3 regions of the Actinocrinis sp. genome follow, and region 1 is predicted to be linked to each of the others. Evidence: riboswitches for the same ligand, from Rfam matches in the RefSeq annotation. Region 1 holds a riboswitch; each other region holds the start of a gene.
What was found. Region 1 has a riboswitch for cyclic di-AMP ahead of VGS97_RS15710 (DUF4082 domain-containing protein). Riboswitches for the same ligand answer to the same signal wherever they lie in the genome.
Positions count from the first base shown of each region.

Region 2: it holds a riboswitch for cyclic di-AMP, as region 1 does, so the genes downstream of both, VGS97_RS15405 (transglycosylase family protein) here and VGS97_RS15710 (DUF4082 domain-containing protein) in region 1, are expected to answer to the same signal.
Region 3: it holds a riboswitch for cyclic di-AMP, as region 1 does, so the genes downstream of both, VGS97_RS12245 (C40 family peptidase) here and VGS97_RS15710 (DUF4082 domain-containing protein) in region 1, are expected to answer to the same signal.

Region 1 is NZ_DASYZI010000254.1:9,580-12,852, reverse strand. Features, by position in the region: gene VGS97_RS15710 (DUF4082 domain-containing protein) at 1-1,560, opposite strand, end outside; cyclic di-AMP (ydaO/yuaA leader) riboswitch at 1,660-1,863, opposite strand; gene VGS97_RS15705 (cellulase family glycosylhydrolase) at 2,592-3,273, shown strand, end outside.
Region 2 is NZ_DASYZI010000251.1:30,203-33,475, forward strand. Features, by position in the region: gene glyA (serine hydroxymethyltransferase) at 1-1,327, opposite strand, end outside; cyclic di-AMP (ydaO/yuaA leader) riboswitch at 1,701-1,893, shown strand; gene VGS97_RS15405 (transglycosylase family protein) at 1,902-2,630, shown strand; gene VGS97_RS15410 (L-threonylcarbamoyladenylate synthase) at 2,761-3,273, opposite strand, start outside.
Region 3 is NZ_DASYZI010000194.1:2,462-5,734, forward strand. Features, by position in the region: gene pcrA (DNA helicase PcrA) at 1-548, opposite strand, end outside; cyclic di-AMP (ydaO/yuaA leader) riboswitch at 1,250-1,417, shown strand; gene VGS97_RS12245 (C40 family peptidase) at 1,421-2,467, shown strand; partial or broken gene VGS97_RS12250 (ABC transporter ATP-binding protein) at 2,774-3,273, opposite strand, start outside.

The DNA of each region.
Region 1 (3,273 bases):
CGGCTTGGGCACGGCCGCGCCTGTGAGATCGACATTCCCGGCCCAGGTTCCGTACGAGCCCGTGTACCCGGTGAGGTCCCCGACGGGGCCCCACACGTTGTTCGCGAACGTGTTGTTCTCGACGTCGACGTTGATGCCCGTCTGGTTGCGCAGGTTGAAGGCGCCGCCGTTGAGGTAGTTGTCGGTGATCGAGATACCGGTGTCCGAGGAACCCCGGTCCTGGATGAAGATCGCCGCGGTGGTGTCGCTGCGGACCGGGGCGTCCACGTAGTTGCCGTCGATCACGATGTTGCCGCCGCCCTGGCTGAAGATGCCGTCCAGGTGCGTGGGCGTGCTCGCGGTACCCGTCTGCGCCAAGCCGTGAATCCAGTTGTTCTGGATGATCGAATTGTCGGTCGGATCGATGCCTTGAGGCATGCCCGACAGGTCGTCACGAATCGCGATCTGCGCCTGATTGCCGTAGGCGGACCAGATCGGGGCGACGTCCTCGCCGGAGGGCATCGTCTTTCCGGGCAGCCAGCCGACCGTGGAGTCGGTCACCTTGATCGTCGAGTTGAGCGGGCCGGACGTATCGGGGTGCCCGAGGATCGCGTACCAGGAGTCGCTGGTCCCGCCCTGGACGATCGATTGGGAGATCGTCAGGTTGCCGGTGCCGGTCCAGAAGAAGCTTCCCTTGATCCACACGTGATCGAGAGTCAGATTCGTTTGGTCACAGCGCAGGCCGAAGGACTGCCAGCCACAGCCGCTGGGGGCCGCCCCGCCTGGCTCGTAGACCTTCAGGGCGGACGTGCTCCCCAGGTAGCCCACGCTGCCAGGCTTGACGTAGCCGCCAGGCGAGGACGTCACGACGAGCGACGAAGGCACCGAGCTTGCGCTCGGGGAGGACGGCGCAGAGGTCTTGCTCGCAGAGGCAGAGGCGGAAAGCGATGGGGAAGCGGAGGCGGAAGAGGACGGCGAGGCCGACGCACTGCCGGACGTGACAGCCGGTGCCGGAGCCGAGGTCCCTGTGGACGACGGCTTGAACAGCACGTCGACCCAGTAGTTGCTCGTCTGAGGGGACGCGGTCACGGGCCGAGCAGTCGTGCCGGCGTACGTGTAGATGCCGTTGCCCTGCTGCGACGTCATCTGGTTGGCGACCAGGTCCCCGCTCTGATACGCGACCTTGAAGTAGTTGTCGTCATGCGCATAGTGACCGTGCGGAGCCAGATACGAGGCCTCGTAGGTGGTGGACGCGGTGATGTCGACCGGTGTCGCGAACATGGCGACCTGCCAGCCGGTGGTCGTCTCCTTCGTGAAGGTGACGGCGCCCAGCTGCTTTCCCGCGGCCGACCAAAGCGCTCCGACGTGGGTGCCCGTGTTGCGAGGGCCCTTGTAGAAACGGATCCCGAGAATCTGTCCCGGGACCGCGGAATGGAACCTCATGCCGACGTTGACGCTGTTGGGGTCCGACGAGTCGGCACTCGTCGGCACGGTGCTGCCGGACCACAGGCTCTGAACGGCGACAGCGGACGCGATCTGGCTCACGTAGAAGCCGACGGCGGCGGCGAGCAGCGAGAACACGACGGAAGCGATCGCTACTTTCGATCGCTTCGACCGCGGCCGTTTGGAACGTGATCGTTTCAGTCTGGGGGTCGCGTGTGCACCCATAAGGTTTTGCCGTGCCTCTCCTCCGACCGCCTACCGGGTTAGCTGACGGGTTCGGGCGGGGAGTGCTTTCACCCTACGGCGCCGTGCGCAGGCTGCCGAGGCGGCATTGCGCTCGGCAACAGGGCACGGTGCACCGATTCACCCCAGGGACGTGCGTCTTCGATGACAGTGGGTCCCCGGCTCCACGGCGTGTTGGACCGCGGGCACACCAGTTCAGAGTACCTTCGAACGCTTGAAGCGTATCGAAGGTCGGTATTGCGACACACGGGCCGCCGCGCGAAATGTGGACTCGGCGGGTGCGCCGGTGCCGCCTTTCTGACGGCGTTGACCGGACGCACGGGCTCGACTCTATGAGGCCGTCCCCGGGTCGTGCCACCACATCCCTGCGACTTCAGAGATGTTGGGGAAGTTTTTACCGAACCACTTGCGGTGCGCCATGACCTGGTCGCTCTATGCCACGACACGGATATAGATGTGATACTCGACACGCCGTCACATCCACGCTACGGCAAGGCCTGCGGCATCGTGACGACCGATTCCCGCGGAGGCGGACTGCCCGTCGTGCTCCCGTACGCCTACAGCCACGGCCACGCGTCGGTGAGGGGTGGCACTCCCGGTGTCAGTCATATATCAGAAAATCAAACCGATTCGCTGATTCAAGCCAACCGTTTCCAGCTCGGCGAATCATTGCAGGTTCTGCGTCTGTCGTGGATTTCCGGCGAATCCCTTGGAAACACGCCTCGAAGCCAAGCGGACAGAGCGTCCCGGATCGGGGCGCCGGTGCGCGGCGTTCTGTCTGCTTTCACATGGACGGGCAGGTCAGAGCGTTGGGCTGACGCCCCGTGTTGGTCATCATCTGCCGTGTCTGTATCTAACTGCTGAAGGTCCGAGGCGATCGGGCAGGCGGCAGGCAAATCCGTCATCAGGCGGGAGAGGTGCGCGGTATGGTCACACGGGCGTTGCCGGGGTCGAGATTCCGGGTTCGAAGGCTGACGGCCGCGGCCATCGCGGTCGCCACGGCCGTGGCGGGGATGGCGATCGGCGCGGTGTCCGCCGTCCCCGCCGCCGCGGCCACGTCGAACTGCACTGCCGCGTATACGGTGACGAGCAGCTGGCAGGGCGGCTTCCAGGTGGCTCTCACCGTCACCAACAACGGTCCGGCCGTGTCGAGCTGGGCGGTGGCGTTCCGGTTCCCGAGCGGCCAGACGGTCGAGAACGGCTGGAACGGCGCGTTCTCCCAGAACGGGCCGGACGTGTCGGTCGTGAACGAGAGCTACAACGGCGCGCTGGCGACCGGGGCGAGCATCAGCCTCGGGTTCATCGGCCTGGCCGGCAACACCAACAACCCGCCGGCCTACTTCACCATGAACGGATACGCCTGCAACGGCGCGGCGCAGGTGCCCTCGGTGCAGATCACCACTCCGGCTCCGGACACGACGGTCGCTCCGGGCGCGTCGCTGGCCTTTGCCGCGGCGGCGAGCGAGCCGACCGCGTCGATCGCCAAGGTCGAGTTCCTCGAAAACTCCCTGCTGCCCGGCGCTTCGGCCACCCCGACGGTGCTGGCCACCGACACCGCGGCGCCGTACACCTTCACGTGGCCCGCCGTCCCGGCCGGCTACTACAACG
Region 2 (3,273 bases), on a different contig from region 1:
GGTACAGCGGAAATTCACCCACCAGCTCGGCGACCTCCTTCTCCACGGCCGGGACCGCGACGCCGTCGGCGTCACGGACCGCCCGGCCGATCAGGGTGGCGATCCGGCGCATCTCAGGCTCCTTCATCCGCTGGGCGGTGACGGTGGCGGTGCCGACGCGCAGTCCCGAGGTGACCATCGGCTTGGCCGAGTCGTAGGGCACGCAGCTGCGGTTGAGCATGATGCCGGCCCGCTCGCAGCGCATCTCCGCCTCGCGGCCGGTGACCTTCGCGCCGACGGCCGTGCGCACGCCGGCCCCGTCCCTGCCGCGCAGGTCCAATACGGCCAAATGGGTGTCCGTGCCGCCGGAGACGGCGCGCATCCCCTCCTGTTCGAGGGCTTCGGTCAGCGCGCGGGCGTTCGCCACGATCTGCGCGGCGTACTCGCGGAACTCCGGCTTGGCCGCCTCGGCGAAGGCGACCGCCTTGGCGGCGATCGCGTGCATCAGCGGCCCGCCCTGCGTGAAGGGGAAGACCGCGCGGTCGATCGCGGAGGCGAGTTCGGCGCGGCACAGGATCGCGCCGCCGCGCGGGCCGCGCAGCGTCTTGTGCGTCGTCAGGGTGACCACGTCCGCGTACGGGACCGGCGAGGGGATCACGCCGCCCGCGACGAGGCCGGCGAAGTGCGCGGCGTCGACCAGCAGGTGCGCGCCGACCTCGTCGGCGATCGCGCGGAACGCGGCGAAGTCGATCAGCCGGGCATAGGCGGTGGCCCCGCAGATGATCAGCTTCGGCCGGTGCTCGCGGGCCAGGTCGCGCACGCGGTCGTAGTCGATCAGCTCGGTCTGCTCGCTGACCGGATATCCCACGGTCTCGAACCAGGTGCCGGAGAAGTTGCCCTGCGCGCCGTGGGTGAGGTGGCCGCCGTGCGGCAGCGCCATGGCCAGGACCTTCTCGCCCGGGGTGAGCAGCGCGGCGAAGACGGCGAGGTTGGCGGCGGCGCCGGTGTGCGGCTGCACGTTGACATGGTCCGCGCCGAAGAGCGCGACGGCGCGGTCGACGGCCAGCCGTTCGGCCGCGTCCACTTGGGCGCAGCCGCCGTAGTAGCGGCGCCCGGGATAGCCCTCGGCGTACTTGTTGGACAGCACCGAGCCGAGCGCCGCCAGGACGGCCGGTGAGGCGGGGTTCTCGCTGGCGATCAGTTGCAGCGAGCTGCGCTGGCGTTCGAGCTCATCCAGCAGCACGCCCGCGATCTGCGGATCGGTGCGCACCAGCGCGCCGTAGTCGGGTCCGTAGAACGGGGCGATCGGGTCGGCGGTGTGGAGTCGGGGAGCGGCGATGGGGGACATGATCACGCTCCAAGTGTCAATGCCTCTGAGGGGAGCCCGCGCGATTTGCGGGCAGTTGCGGACTTTTCCCTCACACACTAGGACGAGAGGCACCGTCCGGCACGGGCAACAAGCCGCAATCCGACGCTCGTGTCGGCTCGGGCGCGCAGTAGTGCGTCGCTCACCGTTCGTCACGACGGTGACGCAGAGCACTAGTAAGACTTCGTACAGTGCGGAGAAAGCCGTTGCCGGTCAACGGAAAGTCGCGAATCAAGGACTGACTGTCCATGTGAGATCTGCCACACCTGCGCGAAGTTGAGTTTCCGCGGCGGATTTGCTTACGGTCGTTGCCGTCCGCCTACGCGGACACCGTGGTCGGTACGCCGAATCCTGCCCGCCGCCCACGCCGTACCCGAAACCCGACGGGCAGGAGCGGAGGAACCACTTTTCCGCCGGTGCAACGGGCGCCGCCCACCAGTGGCGGCCCGTGCGACACCGGCTCGGGGTGAATCCGCGCGACTCGCGGTAGGGCCATTTCTCCGGTCCGAATCCGACAGCTCACTTCGCAGGCGTGGGAGAGGAACGCTTTTCTTTCATGGCCATCAGTCGTGCTTTCCACGTGCCCGCGTCCGCCGGGCGCCATCGCAAGCCCTCCTACGCCCGCCGGGTGATCGCCACCGCCGCAGCCGCGGGCGCCGGCGTGACCATCCCGTTCATGGCCGCCGGCGCGGCCCACGCGTCCTCGATCAACTGGGACGCGGTCGCGCAGTGTGAGTCCGGTGGCAACTGGGCGATCAACACCGGCAACGGCTTCTACGGTGGGCTCCAGTTCACCGAGCAGACCTGGCTCGGCTACGGCGGCGGCGCCTACGCGTCGTACGCCAACCAGGCCAGCCGCACCGCGCAGATCGCGATCGCCGAGAAGGTGCTCGCCGGGCAGGGCATCGGCGCCTGGCCGGTATGCGGCCCGCACGGCTACACCTCAGGCGGCAGCTACACGACCACCAACGCGAACGGCGCGGGCTCGGGCTCCAACTCGGGCTCCAGCTCAAGCTCCGGCAGCTCGCACCAGTCGACCTACTCGGCCCCGTCGCACTCCACCTCGACGCCGAGCACCGGCTCGACCTACAGCGCCCCGGTGACCAGCGCCCCGTCGACCACCGCGACCGGCGGTCACAGCTACACCGTCGTGCCGGGCGACACGCTCTCCGGCATCGCGCAGAGCAAGGGGCTGTCGGGCTGGCAGAACCTGTACCAGGAGAACGAGTCGGTCGTCGGCTCGAACCCGAACCTGATCTTCCCGGGCCAGGTCCTGCACTTCTGAGTCGGCGCCGCAACGCTCAGGCGCTGCGCCGCCCAAACGCGAACCGCGCCCGGACCCTCGAACGGGGTCCGGGCGCGGCTAGTCCGTCACACAGCCGTATCTGTGCCAGCACGTCTGACGTGACGGTATGTCAGCGCGTGATGTTCGGCACCACCTTGGCGATTTCCTCGAAGCTCAGCGCGCCCTCGCGCAACAGCTTCGGAACGTCCCCGGTCAAATCGACGATCGACGACGGCACGCTGTCCGCCGTCGGCCCGCCGTCCAGGTAGATCTCCACGGACGTGCCGAGCTGGTCCTGCGCGGCGGACGCCGTCTGCGCCGGGGGCTGCCCGGAGCGGTTGGCCGAGGAAACGCCCATCGGGCCGACCTCGGTGAGCAGCTCGATGGCGACCGGGTGCAGCGGCATCCGCAGCGCGACGGTGCCGCGGGCGTCGCCCAGGTCCCACTGCAACGAGGGCTGGTGGCGGGTGACGATCGTCAGCGCGCCGGGCCAGTAGGCGTCGACCAGGTCCCAGCCGCCCTCCGGGAACTGCGCGACCAGGCCGTGCAGCGTGGCCGGCGCGCCGACCAACACCGGCACCGGCATGTCCCGGCCGCGGCCCTTCGCGGCCAGCAGCGAGGCGACCCCGCCCGCCGAGAACGC
Region 3 (3,273 bases), on a different contig from region 1:
TCGTGGTCGCGGGCGACGGCGGCGATCAGCCTGCGCGAGTCGTCCGCGTCGTAGATGGTGAAGGACGAGGGCAGGCCCAGGTGGCTGTGCTCGCGGCGCAGGATCCGGACGCACGCGGAGTGGAACGTGGAGACCCACATGATCTTGGCGCGCGGGCCGACGAGAGCGGCGACGCGCTCCTTCATCTCGGCGGCGGCCTTGTTGGTGAAGGTGATCGCCAGGATCTCGCCGGGATGCACGTCGCGTTCGGCCAGCAGATAAGCGATGCGGTGGGTCAGCACCCGCGTCTTGCCGGAACCCGCGCCGGCCACGATGAGCAGCGGGCCGCCGGTGTGCGCGACCGCCTCACGCTGCGCCGGGTTGAGCCCGGCGAGCAGCGCCTCGGGGTCGAGATGCGAGCGGCGGGCGGCCGGGGCGAAATCCCGTTGCGATTCGGCGCGCTCGTGCTCCTCGTCGGGCGGGGGCGGCGGCGCGGACTCGTCGTCGGCCCAGGGCTCGTCCGGCAACTCGCCTTCGACCGGGAACGCGGCCGAGGAGAGCGAGGGCAGCGCGGCCTCGGCCCGCGTACGCGCCGCGCCGGGTGCGGTGGTGCGCGGCGGCTTCGGCAGGTCGAAGAGGGGCGCACCGTGGGAAGCTGAGGAACTGCTCCAACTGCTCATCAAGCACGAGTCTAGGGCCCCTGGCAGACGGATTCCGGTCGTCCGGCGGGAACATCGGCCGCAGGCCGACCGTCGACACCTTGACACCAATCTGTTCGAAGAAGTCTGCGTCGGCAAGGATCGAAAACCCGGCCGGGTAAGCAATGCACGAACAACACGGTGTGGAGTGCCGCGGCTACGCAGACGGGCCGGCGAGCGCCGCGCGACCGGCGACGAGTGATGCTGAGGCCTGAGATGCCCGCCCTTTTTTTCGACATCACGTCGGGAAGATGGCGAAGCCGCGTCGACAAGTGCGCGGCGTCGGCGGGCGGTCCGTTTTAGCCGGAAAAAGCTCCAGGCGAAACGGGCAATCGAGTACAGACCGCGGGCCGGGGCGCCGGTCGCGTGCGACGTTCCGCCAAGGGCGCGCAAGGGGCAGCACAGCAAAGGGGAGTAAAAATCCGCGGCCCCAAACCCGCCATTCGGGCGACATCTCGCTAAGGTTACGGCCCAGAAGTCAGCGAGCCTGCCGGTCCCCCGCACCGGCCGCGGGCTTCCGCGCCGAATCCCCGGCGTTGCCAGGATCGGAATATGCGTCCTCTCCCCCAAGGAGTGATATTCCGCCGGGCCGCGTCGTGGAGCCGGGGACCCATATGTCCCTCGGGGTGAGTCGCCGCGCCAGTCCCATCGGCCTTGGCCGAAGGCGACGGGCGGGGCGTAGGGCGACTTCTTCCGCCCGAACCCGTCAGCTAACCCGGTAGGCGCCGTCGGAAGAAGGAGTTATGGCGTCCCACCGCGCCCCGAAGGTATCCGGCCGGGTCACCACGACCGCGGCGACCGTGGTCGGCGTCACCGCCGGCACCGTCGCGCTGCTGCCGAGTACCAGCCAGGCGTCACCCACGCCGAGCCTCGACCAGGTCAAGGCCCAGGTCCAGCAGCTGAACGCGCAGACCGATCAGGCGACCAACCAGTACGACGCGGCCAAGGAGCAGTACGCGAAGCTCCAGCAGAAGGTCGACGGGCTCCAGGCGCAGATCACCCAGGAGCAGACCACGCTGAACTCGTTGCAGACCTCGATGGGTTTGCAGGCCGCGGCGGCCTACCGCACCGGCGGCATCTCGCCGACGCTGCAACTGGCACTGAACTCCAGCCCCGACAAGTTCCTCAGCCAGGCCGGGATCGAGAGCCAGCAGGCCGATCAGGAGGCCGTGCTGCTGAGGTCGGTGTCGCAGGACAAGGCGCAGCTGGCCCTGGACAAGAAGTTCGCCGCGCAGGCGCTCGCCCAGCAGCAGGAGGTGCTGGCCCAGGCGCAGGCCGCCAAGACCAAGATCGAGGCGACGCTCCAGTCGGAAAAGGACCTGCTGAGCAATCTGACCGCCGCGCAGCAGGCGCAAGTCACCAGCGCGGGCGGAACGACCAGCTACAGCGGGCCGCTGCCCGCCGTCTCGGGCCGGGCCGGTATCGCGGTGCGGTACGTCGAGTCGAAGGCCGCGGCGGGTGACTGGTATGCGTGGGGCGCGACGGGCCCAGACAACTTCGACTGCTCCGGGCTCATGTACGCGGCTTGGGCTGCTGCGGGTGTCCAGATACCGCGCACGTCGGAAGAGCAGTTCTCCGGTCTGAGCCAGTTCTACAGCGCTTCGCAGCTCCAGCCCGGCGACCTGGTCTTCTTCGAGGGAGACCCGCCCGGCCACGTGGCGATGTACGTCGGCAACAACATGGTCGTCCACGCTCCGCACACCGGTGCGCAGGTGCAGTACGCCTCGCTCGACCCCAGCTCCTCGAACTACATCTACATGTCCGTCGTCGGGTACGCCCGGGTCGGCTGACTCAGCCTACGGCGAGCCGCCGGCCGGAAGCTCCGGTCGAAGCCGGTTCGCCGTAGAGTACGCGCAGTAACACCACTGGTTTTACGAACCTCACGAAAAAGCGGGTGGATACGTCAAGGCCGGCCCCTCCCCCGAACCAGCCTGACAATCCGCCCCGTAGCGCCCGGACCGCCGAACCGCCGCAACCACCCACCACCTCCTCTGCGGCAAGTACCCACCCGGCGGTCCGGGCGCTCACACCTTCGCCACACAGCGGTAGCGAAGACGTCCCGGAGAGCCGCCTCTCGGGCCCTCCTTCGACCTGCCTCAGACCTCTGCGGTGGCCTCTGCGAACGCCGCCCAAAGACGCGCGTACGTGCCGCCCGCGGCGAGCAGCGCGTCGTGCGTGCCGTCCTCGACCACTCGGCCGCCGTCGAGCACCACGATCCGGTCGGCGCGCGCCGCCGTGGTCAGCCGGTGCGCGACGACGAGCGTGGTGCGGGCGCGCGAAAGCTCGTCCATCGCCCGGGTCACCGCGGCCTCGGTCGCCAGGTCCAGAGCCGCGGTCGCCTCGTCGAGCAGCAGGATGTCCGGGTCGACCAGATAAGCGCGGGCCAACGCGAGCATCTGGCGCTGACCGGCCGACAGGTTCCGGCCGCGCTCGCCGACCTGGTGCAGGTAGCCGTCGGACAGCCGGGACACGACGTCGTGCGCGCCGACCGCCCGCGCCGCCGCCTCTACCTCGGCGTCGGTGGAGTCCGGACGGCCGTATGCGATGGCGTCGCGGACCGTGCCCGGGAACAGGAACGCCTCCTGCGGCACGACGC